Regions from separate parts of the Streptomyces sp. NPDC056580 genome, predicted to be linked through region 1. Evidence: riboswitches for the same ligand, from Rfam matches in the RefSeq annotation. Region 1 holds a riboswitch; each other region holds the start of a gene.
The links. Region 1 has a riboswitch for cyclic di-AMP ahead of ACFQ9Z_RS22940 (C40 family peptidase). Riboswitches for the same ligand answer to the same signal wherever they lie in the genome.

Region 1 (7,593 bases):
CCCGGCGGCGGTGGGGTCGAAGTACTGCGCCGGTGCGCCGCGCTGATGGCCGACGCCGAGCGGCCCGTCCGCTTCCTGGCGCTGTCCGTCTCCGACGCCGCCGAGGACGTGATCGGCGTGATCCGCGGCGGTGCCCGTGGCTACGTCACCAAGACCATCACCGGCACCGACCTGGTCGACTCGGTCTTCCGGGTCCAGGAGGGCGACGCCGTCTTCTCGCCGCGCCTGGCCGGCTTCGTCCTGGACGCCTTCGCCTCCACCGACGCCCCGCCCGTCGACGAGGACCTGGACCGCCTCACCCAGCGCGAACGGGAGGTGCTGCGTCTGATCGCCCGCGGCTACGCCTACAAGGAGATCGCCAAGCAGCTCTTCATCTCGGTCAAGACGGTCGAGTCCCACGTCTCGGCGGTCCTGCGCAAGCTCCAGCTCTCCAACCGCCACGAGCTGACCCGCTGGGCCACGGCACGCCGGCTGGTCTGACCCGCCCGGCCGCCGCTCACGCCACCCGCGTCGCCCCCGCGAAGGGCATCTCGTCGACGGGGGCCACCCGGACCGGCGCCGACGGGTTGGGGGCGTGGATCATCCGGCCGGCGCCGATGTAGATGCCGACATGGCTGATGCCGGAGTAGAAGAAGACCAGGTCGCCGGGCTGGAGCTGGGAGCGGGGCACACGCCGGCCCGCGTTGATCTGGGCGTAGGTGGTGCGGGGCAGGGAGATGCCGGCGGAGCGGTAGGCGGCCTGCACCAGTCCGGAGCAGTCGAAGGCGTTGGGTCCGGTCGCGCCCCACACATAGGGGCTGCCGAGCTTCTGGTAGGCGTAGGCGACGGCCGCCGCCGCACGGGAGCCGGAGGGAACGGGCCCCGCCTGCTCCAGGGCCGCCCGGGCGTCGGAGGCCGAGCGCGAGGCGTGGTCGGCGGCGGCGCCGTCGCCGGTGATCTGCGTGCGCTCCGGGGGAGTGAGCCGTGCCAGCAGCCTGCGCGCCTCCGCGAGTTTCGCGGTGACCGTCTGCTTGTGCCGCCGCACCTCCGCCTGCCGCGACCGCAGCGACTTCAGCTCGACGCGAGCGGCGCCGCGTAACTGCTCGATCTCACGGAGCTGTTCGCGCACCCGCGCCACCGCCCCGGCCTGCCGGTCGCCCACCCGTTCCGCGAGCGCGGCCCCGTCCAGGTACCGGTCGGGGTCGCTGGACAGCGCCAGCTGCCAGGAAGGGTCGATCGCGCCGTCGCGGTACTGCGCGGCCGCCACCGAACCCAGCGCGTCGCGCGCCGTGTTGAGCCGCTGCTGTCTGCGGGCGGCCTCGTCCCGCAGAGAGTTCAGCCGCCGCTGGGTCGCGTCCGTCCTCTCCTTCGCCCCGTCGTACCGCTGGGTGGCGGTCTCCGCCTCCTGGTACAGCTTGTCGACCTTGGCCTTCACCTGGGCCGGAGTCAGCTGCGGTTCGGCGTTGCCCGTGCCCTCGAAGGCCGTCGCGGTGGCCGCGCCCGCCAGGGCGAGGGTCACGGCCGTACGGGCCGTGTTGCCGCCGAGTGAGCGCTGTCGGGGCTTTCGGTGCGCTGCCACCTGGACCGTCACGTCCTTCCATGGACCTCTGCGGCCGAGAGGTCGGTGTGTCCGGCGGCGGCCCGCACAGGGGAACGGGCCGCCGCCGGACCTTTCTCGGCGGAGGCGGCCGGCGGCCGCCCCTGGCCCGGACGGCGGTGGGAAGCCGGTCACCTGGGGGAGGACGTTAGGCCGCATTGTGACAGCCCGGTAACGCACTGTACGGAACTGACCGAGACGGACCGGGCTGAGCGAGTCCGTGATCGCCTCGCCGAGCTATGGCTGCCGCCTTGACGCTCCGTAGTGACCGAAGCGCGCGTCACGGGGCCCGCGGGAACCCTGTGGTGCTATGCGGCGCATATATGCAAGATCATCCGCGCCGGTTCCGGGTCGTGGGACGGGCCCGGTGGCCGGCCGCCTGGGACCCCCTCATTAGGCTCCGGGGTCATGGACGTACTCATCCATCTCTTCGTCGGCCTGCACATCATCGGCATCGCCGCGCTGCTCGGCGGTTTCCTCACCCAGATGAAGGCGATGGGCCAGGGCACGGCCCGGTTCGTCCCGGGAATGCTGCACGGCGCGTTCACCATGCTGGTCACCGGCGTGGCCCTGGTCGGGCTCAACGAGGCCGACGGCCACCACGTCAACACCGTCAAGATCGGCGTGAAGCTGGCCCTGCTGATCGTGATCCTCGCGCTGGTCTACGTCCAGCGCGACGAGGAGAAGGTGGACAAGCGCGTTTTCGGGCTCGTGGGTCTGCTGACCGTGGTGAACATCTTCATCGCCGTGCTGTGGACATGATGCCCGTGCTGTGGCCGTGAGGCTCAGCCCGCCCTGAGGAGGCCGGTGCGGGCCGCGTGCACCGCGCCTGCCGCGACCACCAGGCACAGCGCCACCGCCAGCCACACCGGCGCCTGGCCGGGCTGCTTCAGCCACCCGAGGGCCGGGGCCGTCCCGGCCGACAGGGTCGACGTGGCCGTCCTGCCCACCGGGAACACCGTCGACCACCGCCGCACGTCGTAACGCAGCCGCGGCCTGGCCGCCTCGGCGACCAGCAGGGCCACGCCTGGGAAACCGCCTCGGAACCGGTCAGATGCAGGCCCACCGACACGATGCCGCTCGCCATGACGGCGGCTCCCGCCGCCGTCGGACGCCCCTGCCACCACGTGCGCCGACCGGAGAAGCCGGGCACGGGCATGCGCCCGATGCCAGGCGGCGGCAGCGCGGTCGCCCGTGGGGCACGCGCGCGTGGGGCCCGAAAAGAGCACCGTCAGGCCGGGCGCACCACCCGGTGGGCGACCGGCTCGCCGTACAGGTGGACCGGCTCCTCGCGGACGTACGCACCGGGCCGCGGGGCGTGGATCATCGTCCCGTCGCCGGTGAGGAGGCCCGCATGGCTGCTGTCGTCGCCGAAGAAGACCAGGTCACCCGGGCGGGCTTCGGCGAGCGGGACGGTGGTGCCCATGGCGGCCTGGTCACGTGCGGCACGCGGCAGGGTGACGCCGGCGGCCTTCCAGGCGGCCTGGGTGAGCCCGGAGCAGTCGTAGGAGCCGGGTCCGCTGGCACCGGCGACGTACGGCTTGCCGATCTGCGCGCGGGCGAAGGCGATGGCCTTCTCGGCCTTGGTGACGGGCGCCGGCGGGACGACGGGCGGCACGCTCACCGGCGGCGCGGCGGAGCGCGCCTGTTCCGTGACGGGGGCGGAAGCCGGCGTCGGGGCCGAGGATCCGGCCGGAGTCAGAGCCCGAGCCCGCGCCCGCGCCGGAGCGGAAACCGCAGCCGGAACCGGTGCGGGGTCCGGTGCCGTGACCGGTGCCGTGAGGTGGGTCAGGAGCGCGCGCGCCGTCGCGAGCTTGTGCTGGACGGCCGCCTTGGCCGTCTTCACGTCGTACGACGCCGCGGCCGGCGCCTCGGACGCCTCAGGGGCGTCGGCGGCCGCGGGGGCGGGGGGCTTCCCGCGCTCGGAGGCACCCTTCACCCGGGAGGCCAGCCGGTTCATCAGCCGGCTCTGGGCGAAGTGGTCCTCCGGGAAATCGGCGAGCAGCGAGGTGGCCGTCTCAGGTGCCGCGGTGAACGGAACCAGTCCCTCGCGGGCCTTGCTGAACAGTCCCGGACGCCGTACGGCCTCCGGGCGCGGGGTCTCGGCGCGTCCCCGCTGCACGGCCGCCGGCTCCTCCTCCGGATCCGCCCTGCGGTACAGCTCGTCGATCTTCTTCTCGATCTCCTCCGCGCTCGGCCTGGCGTCGCCCGCGGGGGCGGACGCGGAGGCCGGTGCGGCCCCGGCCGTCTGGGACAGGACGGCCACGGAGGTGAGCGCGGCGGTGGCCAGGACAGGGGTGCGGATGCCCGTCCCACGGGCCCCCGGGGGACCCGGCTTGCGGTGCGACGCCAAGGGAGGCGACTCCTTCCAACGTGCCGCCTACCGGGTTAGCTGTCGGGTTCGGGCGGGTGGTTCGGAAGGGTTGCCCTACGGCGTCGTCCCGGGCGGGAGTCGGCCGATTCACCCCAGGATCGGTGGGTCCCCGGCTCCGGCCGCCGCGAAGGGGCGCACCGGACTCGGCGGAGGCCGCGCGGCCCGGCGAGGTTCGCCGGTAGGGGTCGTGCGGCCTGACGGCAACCTAGCCAACTCGTGTGACTCCTGTGAAGGTTGCCGTGCCATATGTCCGATACATTTCCGTGCCCCCGGGCAAGTCTCACACCGGCGTGACAAGGCGCTTCCGCAGGGTGAGCGGCCCGGCCGCGCCCGTGGCGAGGTTGCCGGCGTGCCGCTGCCGTGTCCTGTCGCGCACCTCACGGGCGCCGACTTTCCGCTGTCGGGACCGGTTGTCGGTGCGGGCCCCTAGACTCGTAGAGCGATGAGCAGCCTCTTTGACGACAGCTTCCTGGCGGACCTCCAGGCCCCTCGCGGGCACGCGGAGGAGCCCCCGCCGCCGCCCGAGGACGATCACGCCCCGGAGCCCCTTCCGGACGATCTGTTCGGCGGGAAGTTCGACGTGCCGCCGGACCGGGACGCCCACTACCGCGACGGCGCCCCGCGTCCCGTGATCGACGCGGACGCGCTGCTGGCGGGGCTCAACGACAACCAGCGCGCCGCGGTCGTCCACGCCGGCTCGCCGCTGCTCATCGTGGCCGGCGCCGGCTCCGGCAAGACGCGCGTCCTCACCCACCGCATCGCCCACCTGCTCGCCGCGCGCGACGTGCACCCGGGGCAGATCCTCGCGATCACCTTCACCAACAAGGCCGCGGGCGAGATGAAGGAGCGGGTCGAGCAGCTCGTCGGCCCGCGCGCCAACGCGATGTGGGTGATGACCTTCCACAGCGCGTGCGTGCGCATCCTGCGCCGCGAGTCGAAGAAGCTCGGCTTCACGTCGTCCTTCTCGATCTACGACGCCGCCGACTCCAAGCGCCTGATGGCCCTGGTCTGCCGCGACCTCGACCTCGATCCCAAGCGCTTCCCGCCGAAGTCCTTCAGCGCCAAGATCAGCAACCTGAAGAACGAGCTGATCGACGAGGAGGACTTCGCCGCCCAGGCCACCGACGGCTTCGAGAAGACCCTCGCCCAGGCCTACGCGCTCTACCAGTCGAGACTGCGCGAGGCCAACGCGCTGGACTTCGACGACCTGATCATGACCACGGTCAACCTGCTGCGCGCCTTCCCGGACGTGGCCGAGCACTACCGCCGCCGCTTCCGGCACGTCCTGGTCGACGAGTACCAGGACACCAACCACGCGCAGTACGCCCTGGTCCGCGAGCTGGTGGGCACCGGGCAGCACGACGAGGACGCACCGCCCGGCGAGTACGACCTGCCGCCCGCCGAGCTGTGCGTGGTGGGTGACGCGGACCAGTCGATCTACGCCTTCCGGGGCGCGACGATCCGCAACATCCTCCAATTCGAGGAGGACTACCCGGACGCGACGACGATCCTGCTGGAGCAGAACTACCGCTCCACGCAGACCATCCTGTCCGCCGCCAACGCGGTCATCGAGCGCAACGAGTCCCGCCGCCCGAAGAACCTGTGGACCAACGCCGGCCAGGGCGCGCGGATCACCGGCTACGTCGCCGACACCGAGCACGACGAGGCCCAGTTCGTCGCCGACGAGATAGACCGCCTCACCGACGCGGGCGACGCGAAGGCGGGGGACGTCGCCGTCTTCTACCGCACGAACGCCCAGTCCCGTGTCTTCGAAGAGGTCTTCATCCGAGTCGGCCTGCCCTACAAGGTCGTCGGCGGCGTCCGCTTCTACGAGCGCAAGGAGGTCCGGGACGTCCTGGCCTACCTGCGCGTCCTCGCCAACCCCGAGGACTCCGTGCCGCTGCGCCGCATCCTCAACGTGCCCAAGCGCGGCATCGGAGAGCGCGCCGAAGCGATGATCGACGCCCTCGCCCAGCGCGAGAAGATCAGCTTCCCGCAGGCGCTCAAGCGTGTGGACGAGGCCTACGGCATGGCCGCGCGCTCCACCAACGCGGTCAAGCGGTTCAACACGCTGATGGAGGACCTGCGGACCATCGTGGAGTCCGGCGCCGGACCGGCGACCGTGCTGGAGGCCATACTCGAACGGACCGGCTACCTCGCCGAGCTGCAGAACTCCACCGACCCGCAGGACGAGACCCGCATCGAGAACCTGCAGGAACTCGCCGCGGTGGCCCTGGAGTTCGAGCAGGAACGCGCGGAGGGGGAGGCGGGCACGCTGGCCGACTTCCTGGAACAGGTCGCGCTGGTCGCCGACTCCGACCAGATCCCGGACGAGGAGGACGGCGACGGCGTCATCACCCTGATGACCTTGCACACCGCCAAGGGCCTGGAGTTCCCGGTGGTCTTCCTGACCGGCATGGAGGACGGCGTCTTCCCGCACATGCGCGCCCTCGGCCAGACCAAGGAACTGGAGGAGGAACGGCGCCTGGCGTACGTGGGCATCACGCGCGCGCGGGAGCGGCTGTACCTCACCCGGTCGGCGATGCGCAGCGCCTGGGGCCAGCCGTCGTACAACCCGCCCTCCCGCTTCCTGGAGGAGATCCCGGCCGCCCACCTGGAGTGGAAGCGGACCGGAGCCGCGGCGCCGGTGTCCTCCGGGCCCGCCGCCGGGATCGCGGCGTCGCTGTCCTCCTCCCGCTCCCGCTCCGCGGCGTCGGGCGCGTCCGGGTTCGCCACCCGGCGCACGGCCGAGAAGCCGGTGGTCGCCTTGGCCGTCGGGGACCGGGTCACGCACGACCAGTTCGGCCTCGGCACGGTCGTCGCGGTCAAGGGCACCGGCGGCAACGCCGAGGCGACGATCGACTTCGGGGACGCCAAGCCGAAGCGGCTGCTGCTGCGGTACGCGCCCGTCGAGAAGCTCTAGCCGGCCCGCCGAGCGGCTTCGCGAACGATGTGAGCCCCGCCGGACCGGCAGGGCTCACATCGTTCGCGTGCGTCCGGGGCTCAGCTCGGGTCCAGTCCGTGGCTGCGCAGCCACGGCAGCGGGTCTATGGCCGCCCCGCCGGCCGGGCGGACCTCGAAGTGCAGGTGCGGGCCGGTGGAGTTGCCCGAGTTGCCGGAGTAGGCGATCGGCTGGCCGGCCTTGACGGCGGTACCGGCGGCCACCCGGTAGCTGGAGAGGTGGCAGTACCAGGTCTCCGTGCCGTCCTTCGCCGTCACGATCATCATGTTGCCGTAGGCGCTGTTCCACTTGGTGGAGACGACGCCGTCGGTCGCGGCCATCACCGTGGTGCCGTACGAGACCGGGAAGTCGATGCCCGTGTGCACGGACATCCAGTTCACACCGGCCTGGCCGAAGTAGGCGCTGAGCCCCTTCTGCAGGACCGGGATGGCGAACTTGGGCCGCAGCCGCTCCTTGAGCGCGGCCTCGGCGGCGGCCTTCTTCTTCTGCAGCTCCTGCTGCGTCTTGAGATCGATGCGTTCCTGCGTCCGGCTGGCCCGGTCGGCGAAGTCGTCGGCGCCGGCGGAGAGCGTCCTGAGCTGGGTGTCCAGCTTGCTGTTGGCGACGGACGGCTTCACCGACTGCGCGTCCGAGGCAGTGACGGAGGAGTCGCCTCCGTCGTCGGTCAGACCGCCGACGGAG
Region 2 (7,593 bases), on a different contig from region 1:
GGCCTGCCGTTTGGTCTGGGAGCGGTAGACCCTGGCCGCGGTCTGCTCGCCGAGCGCGCGCAGCCTGGTCGCGGTGGAGAAACGGTCCCGGTCCTTGACGGCCATCTGGCTCTCCGCCTCCCCTTCCACGTGCGTACGTCCCCGCACACGGTACGGGACCGGGTACGGGGACGTACGTACGACTGGCTGACAACCCGGCCGTCCGGTTCGGATCGGCCCGGTGGGGGTCAGCCCTTGGAGACCTCGGTGTGACCGCGGAAGCGCGGGAACGCGCTGCGGCCGGCGTACACCGCCGCGTCGTCCAGGATCTCCTCGATGCGCAGGAGCTGGTTGTACTTGGCGACGCGCTCGGAGCGGGCCGGGGCGCCGGTCTTGATCTGGCCGCAGTTGGTGGCGACGGCCAGGTCGGCGATGGTGACGTCCTCGGTCTCGCCGGAGCGGTGGGACATCATGCACTTGTAGCCGTTGCGCTGGGCCAGCTCCACGGCGTCCAGGGTCTCGGTCAGCGAGCCGATCTGGTTCACCTTGACCAGCAGCGCGTTGGCGGCGCCCTCGTCGATGCCGCGGGCGAGGCGCTCGGGGTTGGTGACGAACAGGTCGTCGCCGACGAGCTGGACCTTGTCGCCGAGCTTGTCGGTGATGACCTTCCAGCCGGCCCAGTCGTCCTCGAACAGCGGGTCCTCGATGGAGACGAGCGGGTAGGCCGCGACGAGCTCCTCGTAGTACTCCGTCATCTCGGCGGCGGAGCGGTCCTTGCCCTCGAAGAGGTACTTGCCGTCCTTGTAGAACTCGGAGGCGGCGACGTCGAGCGCGAGGGCGATCTGCTCGCCGGGCGCGTAACCGGCTTCCTTGATCGCCTCCAGGATGAGGTCGAGGGCCTCGCGGTTGGAGCCGAGGTTCGGGGCGAAGCCGCCCTCGTCGCCGAGGCCGGTGGACAGGCCCTTGCTCTTCAGGACCTTCTTCAGGGTGTGGTAGACCTCGGTGCCCCAGCGCAGGGCCTCGGAGAAGGACTCGGCGCCCACGGGCGCGATCATGAACTCCTGGATGTCCACGTTGGAGTCGGCGTGCGAGCCGCCGTTCAGGATGTTCATCATCGGCACCGGCAGCAGGTGCGCGTTCGGGCCGCCCAGGTAGCGGAACAGCGGCAGGTCGCTGGCCTCGGAGGCGGCGTGCGCGACGGCGAGGGAGACGCCGAGGATGGCGTTGGCGCCGAGCGAGCCCTTGTTGTCGGTGGCGTCCAGGTCGAACATGGCCTGGTCGATCAGGCGCTGCTCGGTGGCGTCGTAGCCGACCAGCTCCGGGCCGATCTGCTCGATGACGGCGAGGACGGCCTTCTCGACGCCCTTGCCCTGGTAGCGGTTGGGGTCGCCGTCACGGAGCTCGATGGCCTCGAAGGCACCGGTGGAGGCACCGGACGGAACGGCGGCACGACCCGTGCTGCCGTCGTCGAGGCCGACCTCGACCTCGACCGTGGGGTTGCCTCGGGAGTCCAGGATTTCCCGGGCTACGACGACGTCGATGGACGGCACGAGCATCTCCTTCTTGGATGTGACGCTGGAAGTGCGGGGCGGGCTGCCTCACGGCTGCGCCTTGCGACTAGAGCCTAACCGTCCAGGGGGCGTCGGCCACCGACCGACCGCCCCGTGGACAAGGAGACGGTACCCATTGTTCCTGCCCGGAACAAAGGGGTCCGGGCGGGGTACCGCGAACACGCCCGGCGAGAGCGGGGACGAAAACAGCCCCACCCCGGTGCGTACGGGGGAGAACGCACCGGGGCGGGGAGCCCGTGGGGGACGGGAGGAACGGCCCTCACGAGGCGTTCTGCTTGGGGGACGGCCTTGTGAGGGCACTGTGGTTCCGTCAGGAGCCAGGTGTCACTTCAGGTGGAGCTGCTGGCCCGGGTAGATGAGGTCGGCGTCGTCGACGATGTCCTTGTTCAGCTCGAAGAGCTTCTGCCAGCCGCCCTGGACGTGGTGCTTGTCGGCGATGGTGCCGAGGGTGTCGCCCTTGACCACCTTGTACTCGCCGTCGCCCTTCTTGACCTTCTTGCCGGTCGGGGTGGTGACGGTCTTCTTGGCGCTCGCGGCCGGCCGCTCGCTGGAGCGGGAGGCGGCCTGCTGGTCGGTGGAGCGGGTGGCGGTGCCGCCCGAGGAGGTGCCCTGCGAGGAGGTGCCCTGCGAGGAGCCGCTCGGGGCGGAACCGTTGTAGGGGGTGCCCGAAAGGCCCTTGCCGCACACCGGCCAGGCGCCCTTGCCCTGGGAGGCGAGGACCTTCTCGGCGACGGCTATCTGCTGGGCCTTGCCCGCCTGGTTGGCCTGCGCGGCGTACTGCGTGCCGCCGTAGGCGGCCCAGGTGGAGGCGGAGAACTGCAGACCGCCGTAGTAGCCGTTGCCGGTGTTGATGGACCAGTTGCCACCGGACTCGCACTGGGCGACCGCGTCCCACTCGGAGGTGGTGGCGGCGGAGGCGTTGCCGGCCGCCATCAGCGGGGCGGCGACGGCGGCGCCGGTCACACCGGCGAGCGCGATGGCCCGGGTGGCCTTGGACGGACGACGGTGCTTGCCCTTGCTGGAGAACAGCATGGATGGATCCCCTCACCGACGCCTGCGAGGTGAGCTGTCGGGTTCGGGCCGGTTGAGTTGCCCGGCCGCGTGCCCGCTCTCGCGGGCCGCGGCTCCACCCCTAGCCGGTTCCGGCGCTGACGGCCGTTCCGGCACTTACCTTGGGTCCCCCGCTCCTGCCTACGGCGCTTGCGCGACGACTGTTCCCGGGCGGCCGCTGGCAGGATTCGGCGTTGCGACAGCCGGGGCTCGTGGTGACGAGCAGTCACGACCGTAGACACGTGATCGACGGAATTTCAAAGACGATCAGGGCTTCTGAGACTCATCCCACACTTTCACCGAAACGGACATCAGTGATCAATCCGGGCGTCAACTACCCCTGCTTTTCGCCCGTTTCGTTACCGACTACCAGGGTCTGACCGGCGGAGATGTTGTCCGGGTCGCCGCCGACCGCCTTCTCGTTCAGCGTGTACAGACGGTGCCATCCGCCGTCCACGTGAAGGGAGTCGGCGATGGAGGCGAGGGTGTCGCCCTGGCGGACCGTGTAGGTGTCCGCACCCCCGGAGGCGTGTTTGCCCGACGAGGCGACCTCCTGACCGTTTGTCACGCTTTCGTCCGCACTTTCACCGCGGTGACGTCCGCCACTACCGAGCGCCCCGGTGTCGACGAGGCTCCAAGAACCGCCCGCCTGCAACGAATTGTCCGACTCCTCCTCGACAGGGTCGGTAGTCGCGGACTCGCTCGCCTGCGACCCCCCGACGCGCGGGGAGGTGGATTCGCCGGGATCGGGGGTGTTCGCACCCTTGTCCTGCTTCTGGGAGCCGGTGTGCTTGCCCGCGTCCGAGGACGTCTTGCCGGCCGCGTCCGAGGAGGGGTCGGACGAGGGGGTGCCGGACGAGGAGGAGTCCGGCAGACCGGATGATTCGGAGTCACCGGCGGAACCGGACGGGTCCGTGGAGCCGGATTCGTCGCCGGAGTCCGGCTTGCCCGTGTCGGACTTCCCGGAGCCTCCGACGCCCGTGTCGACGTTCAGGGACCCGGAGTCGGAGGTCAGGCCGGAGAGCAGGGCGCAGGTGGCCCAGGGCGTGGTGCCCTTGTCGGCGAGGATCCTCTCGGCGACGGCGATCTGCTGCGAGCGGCTGGCCAGGTCGGCGGTGGCGGCGAACTCGGTGCCGCCGTAGGCGGCCCAGTCCTCCTGGGATATCTGCAGTCCGCCGTAGTAGCCGTTGGCGGTGTCGGCGCTCCAGGAGCCGCCGCTCTCGCACTCGGCCACCTTGTCCCAGGTGGTGCCGTCGGCCGCGTTGGCGCTCGCGGCGCCGAGGAGCGGGATGGCGATGGCTGAGCCGGTCACTCCGGCCGCGACGAGAAGAGCCGGAGCCTGACGGGGGCGACGGTGACGACCGTTCCCGGAGAGCATGCGGAAGCCTTTCGTGCGACAACGGGACCGGCGCGGCGCATGGTGCTCGGGCCGCGCTGATGGGTGAACGTATAGGCACACGATCACTTGTCACAAGTTCATGCCGCGCAGATCACATGAAGATCACGAAGTTGAACGCCCGTCATGTTCAAGGTCGTACGACCTTTTCCGTGGCCGGGGTGAACTCCACGGGCAGGGTGCGCAGCCCGCGCATGATGAGCCCGCCGCGCCAGCGCAGATCGGCCGGATCGGCCGCGAGCCGCAGGTCGGGCAGGCGGGTGAGCAGCGTGGCGAGTGCGGTCCGGCCCTCCAGGCGGGCGAGTGGGGCGCCCAGGCAGTAGTGGATGCCGTGGCCGTAGCCGAGGTGCTGGTTGTCCCCGCGGGCGAGGTCGAGGACGTCCGGGCCGGCGAACCGCTCCGGGTCCCGGTCGGCGGCGGCCAGGACGACGAGCACCGGGTCGCCGGCCGCGATCTCCTGCCCGCCGAGAGTGAGCGGCCGGGTGGCGAACCGCCACGTTGCCAGCTCGACCGGGCCGTCGTAGCGCAGCAGTTCCTCGACGCCGGTCTCCAGCAGGCCCTGTTCGCCGCGGGCCAGGGAGTCCTGCAGCCGCCGGCGCTGTCCGGGGTGGGTGAGCAGGGCGTAGGTGCCGTTGCCGATGAGGTTGACGGTCGTCTCGAAGCCGGCGAACAGGAGGATGAAGGCCATCGCGGCGGCCTCGTTCTCGGTGAGGTGCTCACCGTGGTCGGAGGCGCGGATGAGGCCGGAGATCAGGTCCTCCCCCGGGGTGGGCTCGGCCGGCAGCGCCGCACGCTTGCGGTGGATCAGCTCGGCGAGGTAGCCGCGCATCTTCTTCACCGACCGCGCGACCCCGCCGCGCGGCCCTCCCCCGTGCCTGATCATCATGCCGGCCCAGTCGCGGAAGTCGTCCTGGTCCTCGCGCGGGACGCCGAGCAGGTCGCAGATAGCGTAGATGGGCAGCGGGAAGGCGAACTCGTGGATGAGGTCGGCGGAGCCCGTCCTGGCGAACCGGTCGATCAGGTCGTCGGTCAGCTCCTGCACGCGGGGCGCGAACTCGGCCACCCTGCGGGGCGTGAACGCCTTGCTGACCAGCCTGCGCAGCCGGGTGTGGTCCGGCGGGTCGATGTTCAGCAGGTGCGTCATCAGGTCGGCCTTGCGCTCGCCCGGGATGCCGGTCTTGCCCTTGGCGTGCTCGGGCTCGTCGTGGTGCGCGGGGTTCTTGCTCAGCCGCTGGTCGGCGAGGGCCTGCCGGGCGTCGGCGTACCGGGTGACCAGCCAGGCCTCGACCCCGCTGGGCAGCCGCGTCCGGCGCACGGGCTCGTGCTCGCGCAGCCAGGCGTAGGCGGGGTAGGGGTCGGCGGCGAACTCCCAGGTGAACAGTTCCGGGGCGGCGCTGGGCGGGTTGGGCTGGTCGGGCTGGTGGGTCACTCCCCGACGGTACCGGTCGCGGACGGCCGCTCCGCCCCGGCCACCGCCCGCACCCGTGCCCGCCCGCACCCTCGCTCAACCACCGCTTCCCGCACGCCCCCCGGCCGCCCGCGCACGGGACGGAGAGGGCGGGCCGCGTCCCCGGCGCGCGGCGGTCCGGGGCGGGGGTCAGCTCTCGGCGGCCCGTATCGCGTCCCGGTACACCCGTGCCGCCGCCCGCAGTGCCGCCTCCGGGTCCACGCCGTCCGCCTCCGCCCGGACGGCCAGGGCGAGCAGCTCGTAGCCGATGCCCTCGCCCTCGGGCAGCGGCACCTCCAGGCCCGCCGTGCGGGTGCGGGAGGCGAGCTTGGCGGCGAGGGCGAGACCGGGCTGGCCGAGGGGGACGCCCTCGGTGACCGAGGTGCGCCGCTTCTCCTCGGCCTTGGTGCGCAGCCAGTGCTCCTTGACGTCCTCCGGGGTCTCGGCCGTCTCGTCGCCGAAGACGTGCGGGTGGCGGTGGATCAGCTTGGCGACGATGCCGCCGGCCACGTCGTCGACGGAGAACGGCGCCTCGGGGTCCTCCTCGGCGATGCGGGAGTGGAAGACGACCTGGAGCAGGACGTCGCCCAGTTCCTCGCGGAGCTCCTCGCGGTCACCGGCCTCGATCGCCTCGACCAGCTCGTACGCCTCCTCGATGCCGTACTTCGCCAGGCCCAGGTGGGTCTGCCGGGACGACCAGGGGCACTCCAGGCGGATGCGGTCCATGACCTGGACGAGGTCGAGGAAGCGGGCGCCGGGCAGGTCGTAGGAGGCGGGCAGCAGCTCCAGCTCGGGCATCCGGAACCGGCCGGAACCGGCGAGGCGGGCGAGGCCGTCGGTGAGTGCGGGCTCCCCCTCGCCCGTGGCCACGACCACCACCGTCCGCCCGCCCGCGCAGGCGTCGACCAGCTCCTGCGCGGTGGGCGACGCCTGCGCCACGGCTATCCCGGCCTCCCGCAGATACGGAAGCTGCGGATGGGCGCCGTCCGCGCACAGCACGGCGTCGGCGGCGCGCAGCGCCTGCCAGGCGGGCCAGGACAGCAGGCCGGGCGCGACACGGTGGCTGGTGGTGAGCAGGACGATGCGGCCGGGGGCGGGCTCGGGGCTGGTTGCGTTCACGATCCGAACGTAACCCACCGGCGGGAACGGCGGGATCGGTTGTCCACAGGGCAGGGACGGCGTGTGATCGTATGACCGACCAGCACCCGCCGGCCCGCTGCCGTACCGTTCCGCCGGCCCGCTAGGCCTGCTGCCCCGCCCCGGTCGTCGTGACCTCCCGCACCCAGGGCGTCTTGGCGTCCACGCGGGTGCTCTTGCGCACGTCCCAGGAGCCGTAGCGCGGGTTGAGGTCGACGTGGAGCTCCTGCGAGGCCCGGGACAGGGCCTTCCAGAAGGCGGGCTGCGTGGTGTCGGTGCCGAGCTTCGCGGCGAGCTTCTGCGCCTCCAGCTGCAGCCGGAGGTTGTCGTCCAGGCGGCCGGGCGCGATGCCGTACTTCTGCAGCCAGGCGGTCTCCAGGCCCTTGGCGCCGCCGGCCTGCTGCTCCAGGCCGGCCCGCATCCGGGAGACCTCCTTGCGGGTGACCGCGATCCCCTCGTCCTGTGCGGCACGGTGCAGCACCTGGTCCAGGACCATGTTGTGCAGGGTGTCCCGGGTGAGGCTGCCGGTGGAGGCGAGGACCTGCTGGTACTGGGTCTCGTCCTGCACCGCGGCCCGCTGCGCCCGGCGTACCTCGCCGACCCGGCCCTCGAGCTGGGCGACGGTGATCCGCTGTCCGCCCACGACCGCGGCGGCGCCCGGGTGCGCCTCGCTCCCGCAGGCGGTGAGGACGGGTGCCGCGGCGGCGATCGCGGCGGAGAGGAGGAGCGCGGTGCGACGGCGGCGGTGCAAGGAGACCTCCCAGGGAGCTTGTGCGGCGGTGCACAAAGTCTTGCGGTGATCGATGTTAGGCAGTGGGCAGCCTGTGGCCAACCCATTCGACCAACGATTCGCGCCCGCTTCGGGCACCGCCGCGCCGCCCCGGGCCGGGGCGCGGGTCAGCCGGTGATGGCCACCGGCGCGTCCCAGGCGTCACGGTCGACGGTGAGCGTGACGCCGCCGTGCGACTCCTTGCTGTTGACCATGTACTGATGGGCGCGGCTGTGGCCGGTGA
Region 3 (7,593 bases), on a different contig from region 1:
GGCATCGGCTTCGGCGTCGCGGCGCTCTCCGCCGAACGGCAGCCCGCCCGGCGCCTGCTGGTCCCGCTCGGCGGACTGCTGCTGGCGATGGGCATGCACGCCCTGTGGAACGGCTCGGCGACCTTCGGCCAGTTCGGCTTCCTCGCCGTCTACGCCGCCTTCATGGTGCCCGCGTTCGGGCTGCTGACCTGGCTGGCGGTCTGGACCCGGCAGCGGGAGCTGCGCACCGTGCGGGAGGAGCTGCCGGCGTACGTGCGGGCCGGGTGGCTGGGGCCGGCCGAGCCGTTCGTCCTCGGGTCGATGCGGGCGCGGCGCGCCGCCCGGGACCACGCCCGCCGCCACCTCGGCGGGCGGCCCGCCGCGCGGGCCGTCGCGCAGTACGAGGCGTACGCCACCTCGCTGGCCTTCCTGCGGCACCGGGGGCGCCGGGGGCGGGCCGGCGCGGGCGCCGTGGCCCGGGAGCGGGAGCTGCTCGCCGAGCTGTGGCGGCGCCGTGAGGTGGCCCGGCCGGCGCTGGAGCACGCGGCCACGACCGTGGCACCGGTGCCGAGGGTGACCGCGCACTGGGCGCGGTACGGATACCCGGCGGCGCCTTCCGGCCGCCCGGCGGCCTACGGGCACCCCGCGGCGTACGGATACCCGGCGGCGTACGGGCAGCCGAACCCGGCGGTGCCGTACGGGCGGCCGGCGCCGTACGGATATCCGGCGGCGCCCCAGGGAGACCGGGCGGTGCCGTACGGCGATGCGTACGGGCCGCCGGACCCGTACCCCCGGCACAACCCGTACCGGTCCTAGGGCGCCTCCCGCCGCCCCCGGCCGTGGATCAGGCGGAGGCCTGGGTCAGCCGGTCCAGCTCCTGCTGAGAGAGCCGCAGCTCCGCCACGCCCAGCAGCGCCGGGAGCTGTTCCACCGTGCGGGCCGAGGCGATGGGAGCCGTGACCGTCGGCTGGGCGGCCAGCCAGGCGAGGGCGACCGTGGCGACCGGGACGTCGTGGGCGGCGGCGACCTCGTCCAGGGCCGTGAGCACCCGCTGACCGCGCTCGGACTCCAGGTGCTTGGCGGCCGAGCCGGCGCGGGCGCTGTCGACCGTCGTGCCGGGGCGGTACTTGCCGGTCAGGAAGCCGGAGGCGAGCGAGAAGTACGGGACCGCCGCGAGGCCCTCACGGGCGGCGAGGTCCTGCAGCGGCCCCTCGTAGGTGTCGCGGGAGACCAGGTTGTAGTGGGGCTGGAGGGCGACGTACCGGGCCAGGCCCTCCCGGTCGGAGAAGTCGAGGGAGGCCCGCAGCCGCTCCGGGCTGATGTTGGAGGCGGCGATCTGGCGGACCTTGCCCGCCTTCACCAGCTCGTCCAGGGCGCCGACGATCTCCTCCACCGGCACCTCGGGCTTGTCGAAGTGCGTGTAGTAGAGGTCGATGTAGTCGGTGTCCAGGCGCCGCAGGGAGGCGTCGGCGGCGGCCCTGATGTTGGCCGCGCTCAGCCCCTGGTACTCCGGGTGCTGGCTGACCTTGGTCGCGATGACGACGTCGGAGCGGTTGCCGCGGGCCTTGACCCACTTGCCGATGATGGTCTCCGACTCACCGCCCTTGTTGCCCTCGATCCACGCCGAGTAGGAGTCGGCGGTGTCGACGAAGTTGCCGCCGGCCGCCGTGTAGGCGTCGAGGACGTCGAAGGAGGTCTTCTCGTCGGCGGTCCAGCCGAAGACGTTGCCGCCGAGGGCGAGCGGGAAGACCTCGAGGTCGGAGGAGCCGAGTTTGCGCAGTTGGACAGTCATGCCTTGTTACAACGATCAATCCGGTACCGCTCATTCCGGAACCGCGCGACGGATGCCGGAACGCGACCGGCGGCCCTGACGCCGGGGGGATGGAGTCAGGGCCGCCGGGGAGGCGGTTCGGGGTGCCGGACGGGGTCAGGAGGCTCGGGCCGGGCTCAGGGGTTGAGGCCCTTGTCGCGAAGCCACGCCATCGGGTCGATGCCGGTGGCGGCGCCGCCGGGGTGGACCTCGAGGTGCAGGTGCGGGCCGGTGACGTTGCCGGTGGCGCCGACGCGGCCGATGACGTCGCCGGTGCTGACCTTCTGGCCGACGGAGACGCTGATCGAGGACTGGTGGCAGAACCAGAGCTCGGTGCCGTCGTCGAGGGTGAGGATGGTGCGGTAGCCGTAGGAACCGGCCCAGCCCGCCTCGGTGACGGTGCCGCTGTGGATGGCCTTGATCAGGGTGCCGGTGGGCGCGGCGAAGTCGAGGCCGGTGTGGTACCCGGAGGACCACATCGAGCCGGCCTGGCCGAAGGTCGAGGTGATCGTGTACGACGAGGTCGGCAGCGTGTACTGCTTGGCCAGCGCGGCCAGCCGCTCCTCCTCGGCCTTCTTCTCGGCCGCGGCCTCCGCCTCCTTCTTGGCCTCGGCGGCCTTGGCGGCGGCTTCCTTCTGCGCCTTGGCGGCCGCCTCGGCGGCCTGCTTCTCGGCGGCGGCCGCGGCGACGGCAGCGGCCCTGGAGTCGGCCCTGCTCTGCTGCTGCTCGGCCTGGGCCATGATCCGGTTGCGCAGGGTCTCGCCCGCGTCGGAGGCTTCCTGCTGGTCGCCGGCGGCGGTGGTGGTGGTGGTGCCGACCGTGCTCAGCGAGGCCTCGGTGGCCTTGGGCACATCGGAGGGGCCGTCGTCGAAGAGGGAGCCGACGGAGGGCAGGTCCGGCATCGAGATGGACACCGGCGGCTTGCCGGTCTGGGCGCTGGCCATGCCGCCCGCGCCGACGGCCGCGATGACGCCGACGCCGAGGACGGTGGAGCTGCGGGCGAGTCCGCCGCCGCGCTGCTTGGCGACGCGGTGCCGGCCGCGTACGGGGCGGATGGACTCCTCGGTGGGGTTCCACTCCTCCCAGGGGCCCTCTTCGGCGCGGTAACCGCCGTAGCCGAACGTTTCGGTGTCACGCTGGCCGGGCACGAACGGGGCCTCGGGGGCAGGCCGGTTGGACGCCACGCGGGCGTTCTCCTTTCCCTCCTCCGCCTACCGGGTTAGCTGACGGGTTCGGAGCAGGAAGGTCTCCTACGCGCGTATACGTACCGGGAACCGGATCGGTTCACGGTGGCATCCGCGTGATTCACCCCAAGGTGGTGGTTCCCCGGTTCCCTCGCGGGATTCGGCGCGTGCGCACGGAGCCGCCTCTTGTGACGGCTGGGACGACCGCGCTGCGTTATCGAACGTTAATAGACCCACCTGTGAGATTCCAAGCCGTTCGGCTTGATCATTAACGCGCTTCATGGTGGACGTAGGCGGCACGACCGGTGGAAAACGGGCGAGTTGACCGTCGTCCATGAGTCACGTCGTTTTTGATGGTGACTCAGACGCTAAGCGGAGGGCTGTCGTCCGATCACTTTCGGTCACATTCCGTCAGGGGCGTCTGACGGCCAGCAGCGCCATGTCGTCCGCCATGCCGCCCCCGGAGTGCCGCCCGACCTCCGCGGCGAGCCGGGCGAGCAGTGTGCGCGGGTCGGGGAAGCGGCGCCCGGCGAGCCGGCGCACCGGGTCGTAGAACCGGCCGTGGGCGTCACGGGCCTCGGACAGGCCGTCGGTGTGGAGCAGCAGGGTGGCGCCGCCCGGGAAGCGGTACCGGGCCGCGTGGTCGGGCCACCGGCCCAGGTCGCCCATGCCGAGCGGCAGCGCGGGTTCGTCCGCGGCCAGGACGCGCAGGGTACCGTCGGCGTGCAGCAGCAGGGGCGGTGGATGGCCGCGGTTGACGATGCGCACCACCCCCTCCCCCGGCGGCAGTTCGGCGAGGACCGCGGTGGTGAAGCCCTCGGCGGCCTCGACTCCGTCGCGCCGGGCGCCCTCGCGGGCCAGGGCGCGCTCCAGCCGCCCGGCCACCCCCTCCAGAGTGGCCTCCTGCTCGGCGGCCTCCCGGAACGCGCCGAGCACCACGGCGACGGCGGCGACCGCCCCGATGCCCTTGCCCCGCACGTCCCCGACGACCAGCCGCACGCCGTACGGGCCGTCCTGCACCGCGTACAGGTCGCCGCCGATGAACGCCCCCTCCTGCGCCGCCTCGTAGCGGGCCGCGATGTCGAAGCCGGCGATGCGGGCGGCGGGCTCGGGCAGCACGGCCCGCTGGGCGGCCTCGGCGATCTCCCGGACGGAGGCGAGCCGCCGGTCGCCGAGGCGTACGACACGGTTGATGACGGCGGCCAGCAGGGCGACCGTCGCCACGGTGACCATCTGGGTGACGGTGTCGACGCCCAGACCCGGACCGAAGCGGGCGTGCATCACGCAGGTGGCGGCCAGCGCGGCCAGCCCGGTGAGGAGCGTGGTGCGCAGCGAGGCCAGGGGCGCGGCGACCAGCGGGGCGGCCGTGAAGAAGGGCACGGCGGTGAAGGCGCGCGGGGTGAGCAGGTCGTACAGCAGGCCGCCGGCTATGAGCAGGGGGGAGAGGGCACGCGGCAGGGTGCGCGGGCCGGCGCGGCGGGCCCGCTCGGACGGGCGGGGCGTACGGCCGGTGCCGGGGTCCGGGTGCGGAGCGGGGTCGCCGGGGGACCGGCTCCCCGCCCTGGCGCACGGATTCTCCTCCACCTCACCAGGGCGCACTGCTGGTCTCCCGTGTCCTCGACGTACGACCAGCGTGGCGGGGCCAGGGGAGGCGGGCGACTGCTGTGGCCCGAGCGGATGACCTGCTGTGACGTACGCCACTCGACTCGTGAGGCGGCCTTTCCGGCCCCGGCCGGGAGCACGGCGGAAAACACCCAGGGCCGGGATCCATGAACTGGATCCCGGCCCTGGGCCTTCAGTAGCGGGGACAGGATTTGAACCTGCGACCTCTGGGTTATGAGCCCAGCGAGCTACCGAGCTGCTCCACCCCGCGTCGTTGTGTCTCAAGCATACGCCATGTTCGGGGTGGTCCGCGCACACGTTTCCGCGCGGCGCCGCTCAGGGCAGCAGATGGGCGTTCGGCGCCTTGGCCTGACCCTCGTACTCGGGCAGCAGGACGACGTCCACGCCGGCGGCCGCCAGCACCCCGGTGCCGTCGGCGCCCGGCACGAAGGTGTCCGGCTCGCGCCAGGCCGTGACCACCCGGCGCACGCCCGCGCGCAGGATCAGTTCGGCGCAGGGCGCGGGCCGGGAGGCGCGGCGGGAGCAGGGCTCCAGGCTGCTGTAGACGGTGGCGCCGGGCAGCCGCGGGTCGGCGGGATCGAGCTTCGCCAGGGCCGCCTCCTCGGCGTGCACCACCGGGTCGCCGCCCTCGCGCGAGTGGCCGCGGGCCAGCTCGGTGCCGTCGGCGGCCACCACCACAGCGCCGACGCTGAACGCCGTGCGGGACGGCGGGCACAGGGCGGCCAGCTCGCAGGCGGCGGCCAGCCAGTGCCGGTCGGCGGCGGCGGGCAAGGGGCCGGCGCCGGGGGCGGTGGGTTCGTAGCGCATGAGGACGACGTCCTCGATCCGGCGGGACTCGGTGAGCCGGAGCCGGCCGCCCTGGTACGCCCCCGGGCCGAACAGGCGCGGGGCGGCCGGGTCGCCGACGAACAGCGGGGCGAGGACGAGCTGGAGTTCGTCGGCGAGGCCCTGCTGGAGGAGCTGGGTGTGGACGGTCCCGCCACCCTCGACCATCAGGCGCCGCACCCCGCGCACGTCGTGCAGGTGTTCCAGCAGGGTCCGCCAGTCGAGCGCGGGGCCGAGGGGGACCACGTCGGCGGTCCGGCCGAGGGCGCGGGCGGCCCGTACGGCGCCCCGGTCCGTGGTGTACACGAGCTTCTCCCCGCCGGTGTGCCAGAAGGCGGCGGCGGGGTCGAGATCCCCGGAGGCGGTGACCGCGATCTTCAGCGGGTACTCGGGCCGGCCCGCGGCCACCCGGGCGGCGCGGCGCTCGGGCGAGTTGACCAGGAGCCGGGGGTTGTCGGCGCGAAGGGTGCCGGCGCCGATCAGGATGGCGTCGGCCGAGGCCCGCACCTCGTCGACCCGGTCGAAGTCGGCCGGGCTGGAGAGCAGCAGCCGGTCGGGGCCGGTGTCGTCCAGGCAGCCGTCGAGGGAGACGGCGGCGGACAGCAGGACGTACGGGTACGGCATCGGCGCGCTCCCTCGCGAAGACCCCGGCGGAGCCTTGGTTCAAGTTTGAAACAAACCTACACTGGCGGCATGACGACCCGCTGGCTCACTCCCGAGGAGCAGCGCGCCTGGCGCGCCTACATCGCCGCCTCCCGGCTGCTGGAGGACGCCATCGACCGGCAGCTCCAGCAGGAGGCCGGCATGCCCCACCTGTTCTACTCGGTGCTGGCCAACCTCTCCGAGGCCCCCGACCGGCGACTGCGCATGACCGACCTGGCCGAGACGCTGAAGATCACCCGCAGCCGGCTGACCTACGCGGTGACCAGGCTGGAGCGGGACGGGCTGGTGCGCCGGGAGAACTGCCGCTGGGACCGGCGCAGCAGCCTCGCGGTGCTGACCCCGGAGGGGACGACCGTGCTGGAGCGTACGGCACCCGGACACGTCGAGACGGTCCGCGCCACCCTGTTCGACCGGCTGACACCCGAGCAGGTGGGGCAGCTCGAGGAGATCTGCGCCGGGGTCGCCAGGGTGCTGGAGGGCGAGGAGACGGGGGCCGCGGCGGAGGACGTGCCGTGGCGGCGGCGGTCGTCGCCCTGCTCCGGCCGGCCGCCGGAGCCGCCCCGCCCCTGAGCACGGTCCGGCCCCGGGGGCCCTGTGAGACCGTGCGAAATGCATTGCTTGAACTTTTAAGCATGAGGTAGTGTCCCGGACCGAGCTACTGATTCAAATCTGAAGCAGATGCCAAGGGACGGAACCCGGAGGCCCGCATGTCCGACACCCCCGCCGCCACCCCGCGCGCCCGCGTCCGGGTGCCGCTGCACTTCCACGACGGCTACCGCGCCGACGCCGAACTGGTCACCTTCCACGGACTTGCCGACGGCCGGGAGCACGTCGCCCTCGTGCTCGGCGAGCCCGGGGCGGTTCCACTGGTGCGGCTGCACTCCGAGTGCCTGACCGGGGACGTCTTCGGCTCGGCCCGCTGCGACTGCGGGCCGCAGCTGCGCGAGGCGGTCGAGCGCATCGCCGAGCGCGGGGGCGTACTGCTCTACCTCCGTCAGGAGGGACGCGGCATCGGCCTCTACAACAAGCTCGACGCCTACGCCCTCCAGGACCAGGGCCTCGACACCTACGAGGCGAACGCCGCGCTGGGTCTCCCGGAGGACGCCCGTGACTACACGGCCGCCGCGCAGATGCTGGGCGCGCTCGGCGTCAGGGAGCTGGACCTGCTCTCCAACAACCCCGACAAGGCGGAGCAGTTGCGCTCCCTCGGCGTCCTGGTCCGGGACCGGGTGCCGACCGGTGTCTTCACCACGGCCCACAACGTCCGCTACCTGCGCGCGAAGGTCCTGCAGACGCAGCACACGCTGCCGCTGGGCGAGTTGGACGTCCTGCCGGAACTGAGCGCCGGCTGAGCGGGGCCGGGCGGCGCCGGGCTCCGGGGCCCGGCGGGATCCCGGCGCGAGACGCTAGTGCACGGAGAGGCCGCCGTCGACGAAGACCGACTGGCCGGTGACGTAGGCGGAGGCACGGCTCGCCAGGAACACCGCCGCGCCCGCGAAGTCCTCGGCC

Region 2: it holds a riboswitch for cyclic di-AMP, as region 1 does, so the genes downstream of both, ACFQ9Z_RS31520 (transglycosylase family protein) here and ACFQ9Z_RS22940 (C40 family peptidase) in region 1, are expected to answer to the same signal.
Region 3: it holds a riboswitch for cyclic di-AMP, as region 1 does, so the genes downstream of both, ACFQ9Z_RS36505 (M23 family metallopeptidase) here and ACFQ9Z_RS22940 (C40 family peptidase) in region 1, are expected to answer to the same signal.

The regions. Positions count from the first base shown of each region.
Region 1 covers NZ_JBHTVE010000010.1:62,839-70,431, reverse strand. Annotated here, with positions in the region: gene ACFQ9Z_RS22960 (LuxR C-terminal-related transcriptional regulator) at 1-480, shown strand, start outside; gene ACFQ9Z_RS22955 (NlpC/P60 family protein) at 497-1,558, opposite strand; gene ACFQ9Z_RS22950 (hypothetical protein) at 1,985-2,338, shown strand; gene ACFQ9Z_RS22945 (hypothetical protein) at 2,362-2,601, opposite strand; gene ACFQ9Z_RS22940 (C40 family peptidase) at 2,808-3,929, opposite strand; cyclic di-AMP (ydaO/yuaA leader) riboswitch at 3,937-4,109, opposite strand; gene pcrA (DNA helicase PcrA) at 4,393-6,873, shown strand; gene ACFQ9Z_RS22930 (M23 family metallopeptidase) at 6,954-7,593, opposite strand, start outside.
Region 2 covers NZ_JBHTVE010000016.1:133,357-140,949, reverse strand. Annotated here, with positions in the region: gene ACFQ9Z_RS31530 (septum formation initiator family protein) at 1-105, opposite strand, end outside; gene eno (phosphopyruvate hydratase) at 228-1,535, opposite strand; gene ACFQ9Z_RS31520 (transglycosylase family protein) at 1,875-2,582, opposite strand; cyclic di-AMP (ydaO/yuaA leader) riboswitch at 2,587-2,759, opposite strand; gene ACFQ9Z_RS31515 (transglycosylase family protein) at 2,935-3,978, opposite strand; gene ACFQ9Z_RS31510 (cytochrome P450) at 4,127-5,425, opposite strand; gene ACFQ9Z_RS31505 (nucleoside triphosphate pyrophosphohydrolase) at 5,594-6,562, opposite strand; gene ACFQ9Z_RS31500 (SurA N-terminal domain-containing protein) at 6,684-7,331, opposite strand; gene ACFQ9Z_RS31495 (glycoside hydrolase domain-containing protein) at 7,478-7,593, opposite strand, start outside.
Region 3 covers NZ_JBHTVE010000025.1:36,896-44,488, reverse strand. Annotated here, with positions in the region: gene ACFQ9Z_RS36515 (PrsW family glutamic-type intramembrane protease) at 1-795, shown strand, start outside; gene ACFQ9Z_RS36510 (aldo/keto reductase) at 824-1,771, opposite strand; gene ACFQ9Z_RS36505 (M23 family metallopeptidase) at 1,927-2,973, opposite strand; cyclic di-AMP (ydaO/yuaA leader) riboswitch at 2,983-3,149, opposite strand; gene ACFQ9Z_RS36500 (PP2C family protein-serine/threonine phosphatase) at 3,385-4,557, opposite strand; tRNA gene ACFQ9Z_RS36495 (tRNA-Met) at 4,773-4,846, opposite strand; gene ACFQ9Z_RS36490 (dihydrofolate reductase family protein) at 4,912-6,045, opposite strand; gene ACFQ9Z_RS36485 (MarR family winged helix-turn-helix transcriptional regulator) at 6,115-6,654, shown strand; gene ribA (GTP cyclohydrolase II) at 6,792-7,436, shown strand; gene ACFQ9Z_RS36475 (SDR family NAD(P)-dependent oxidoreductase) at 7,491-7,593, opposite strand, start outside.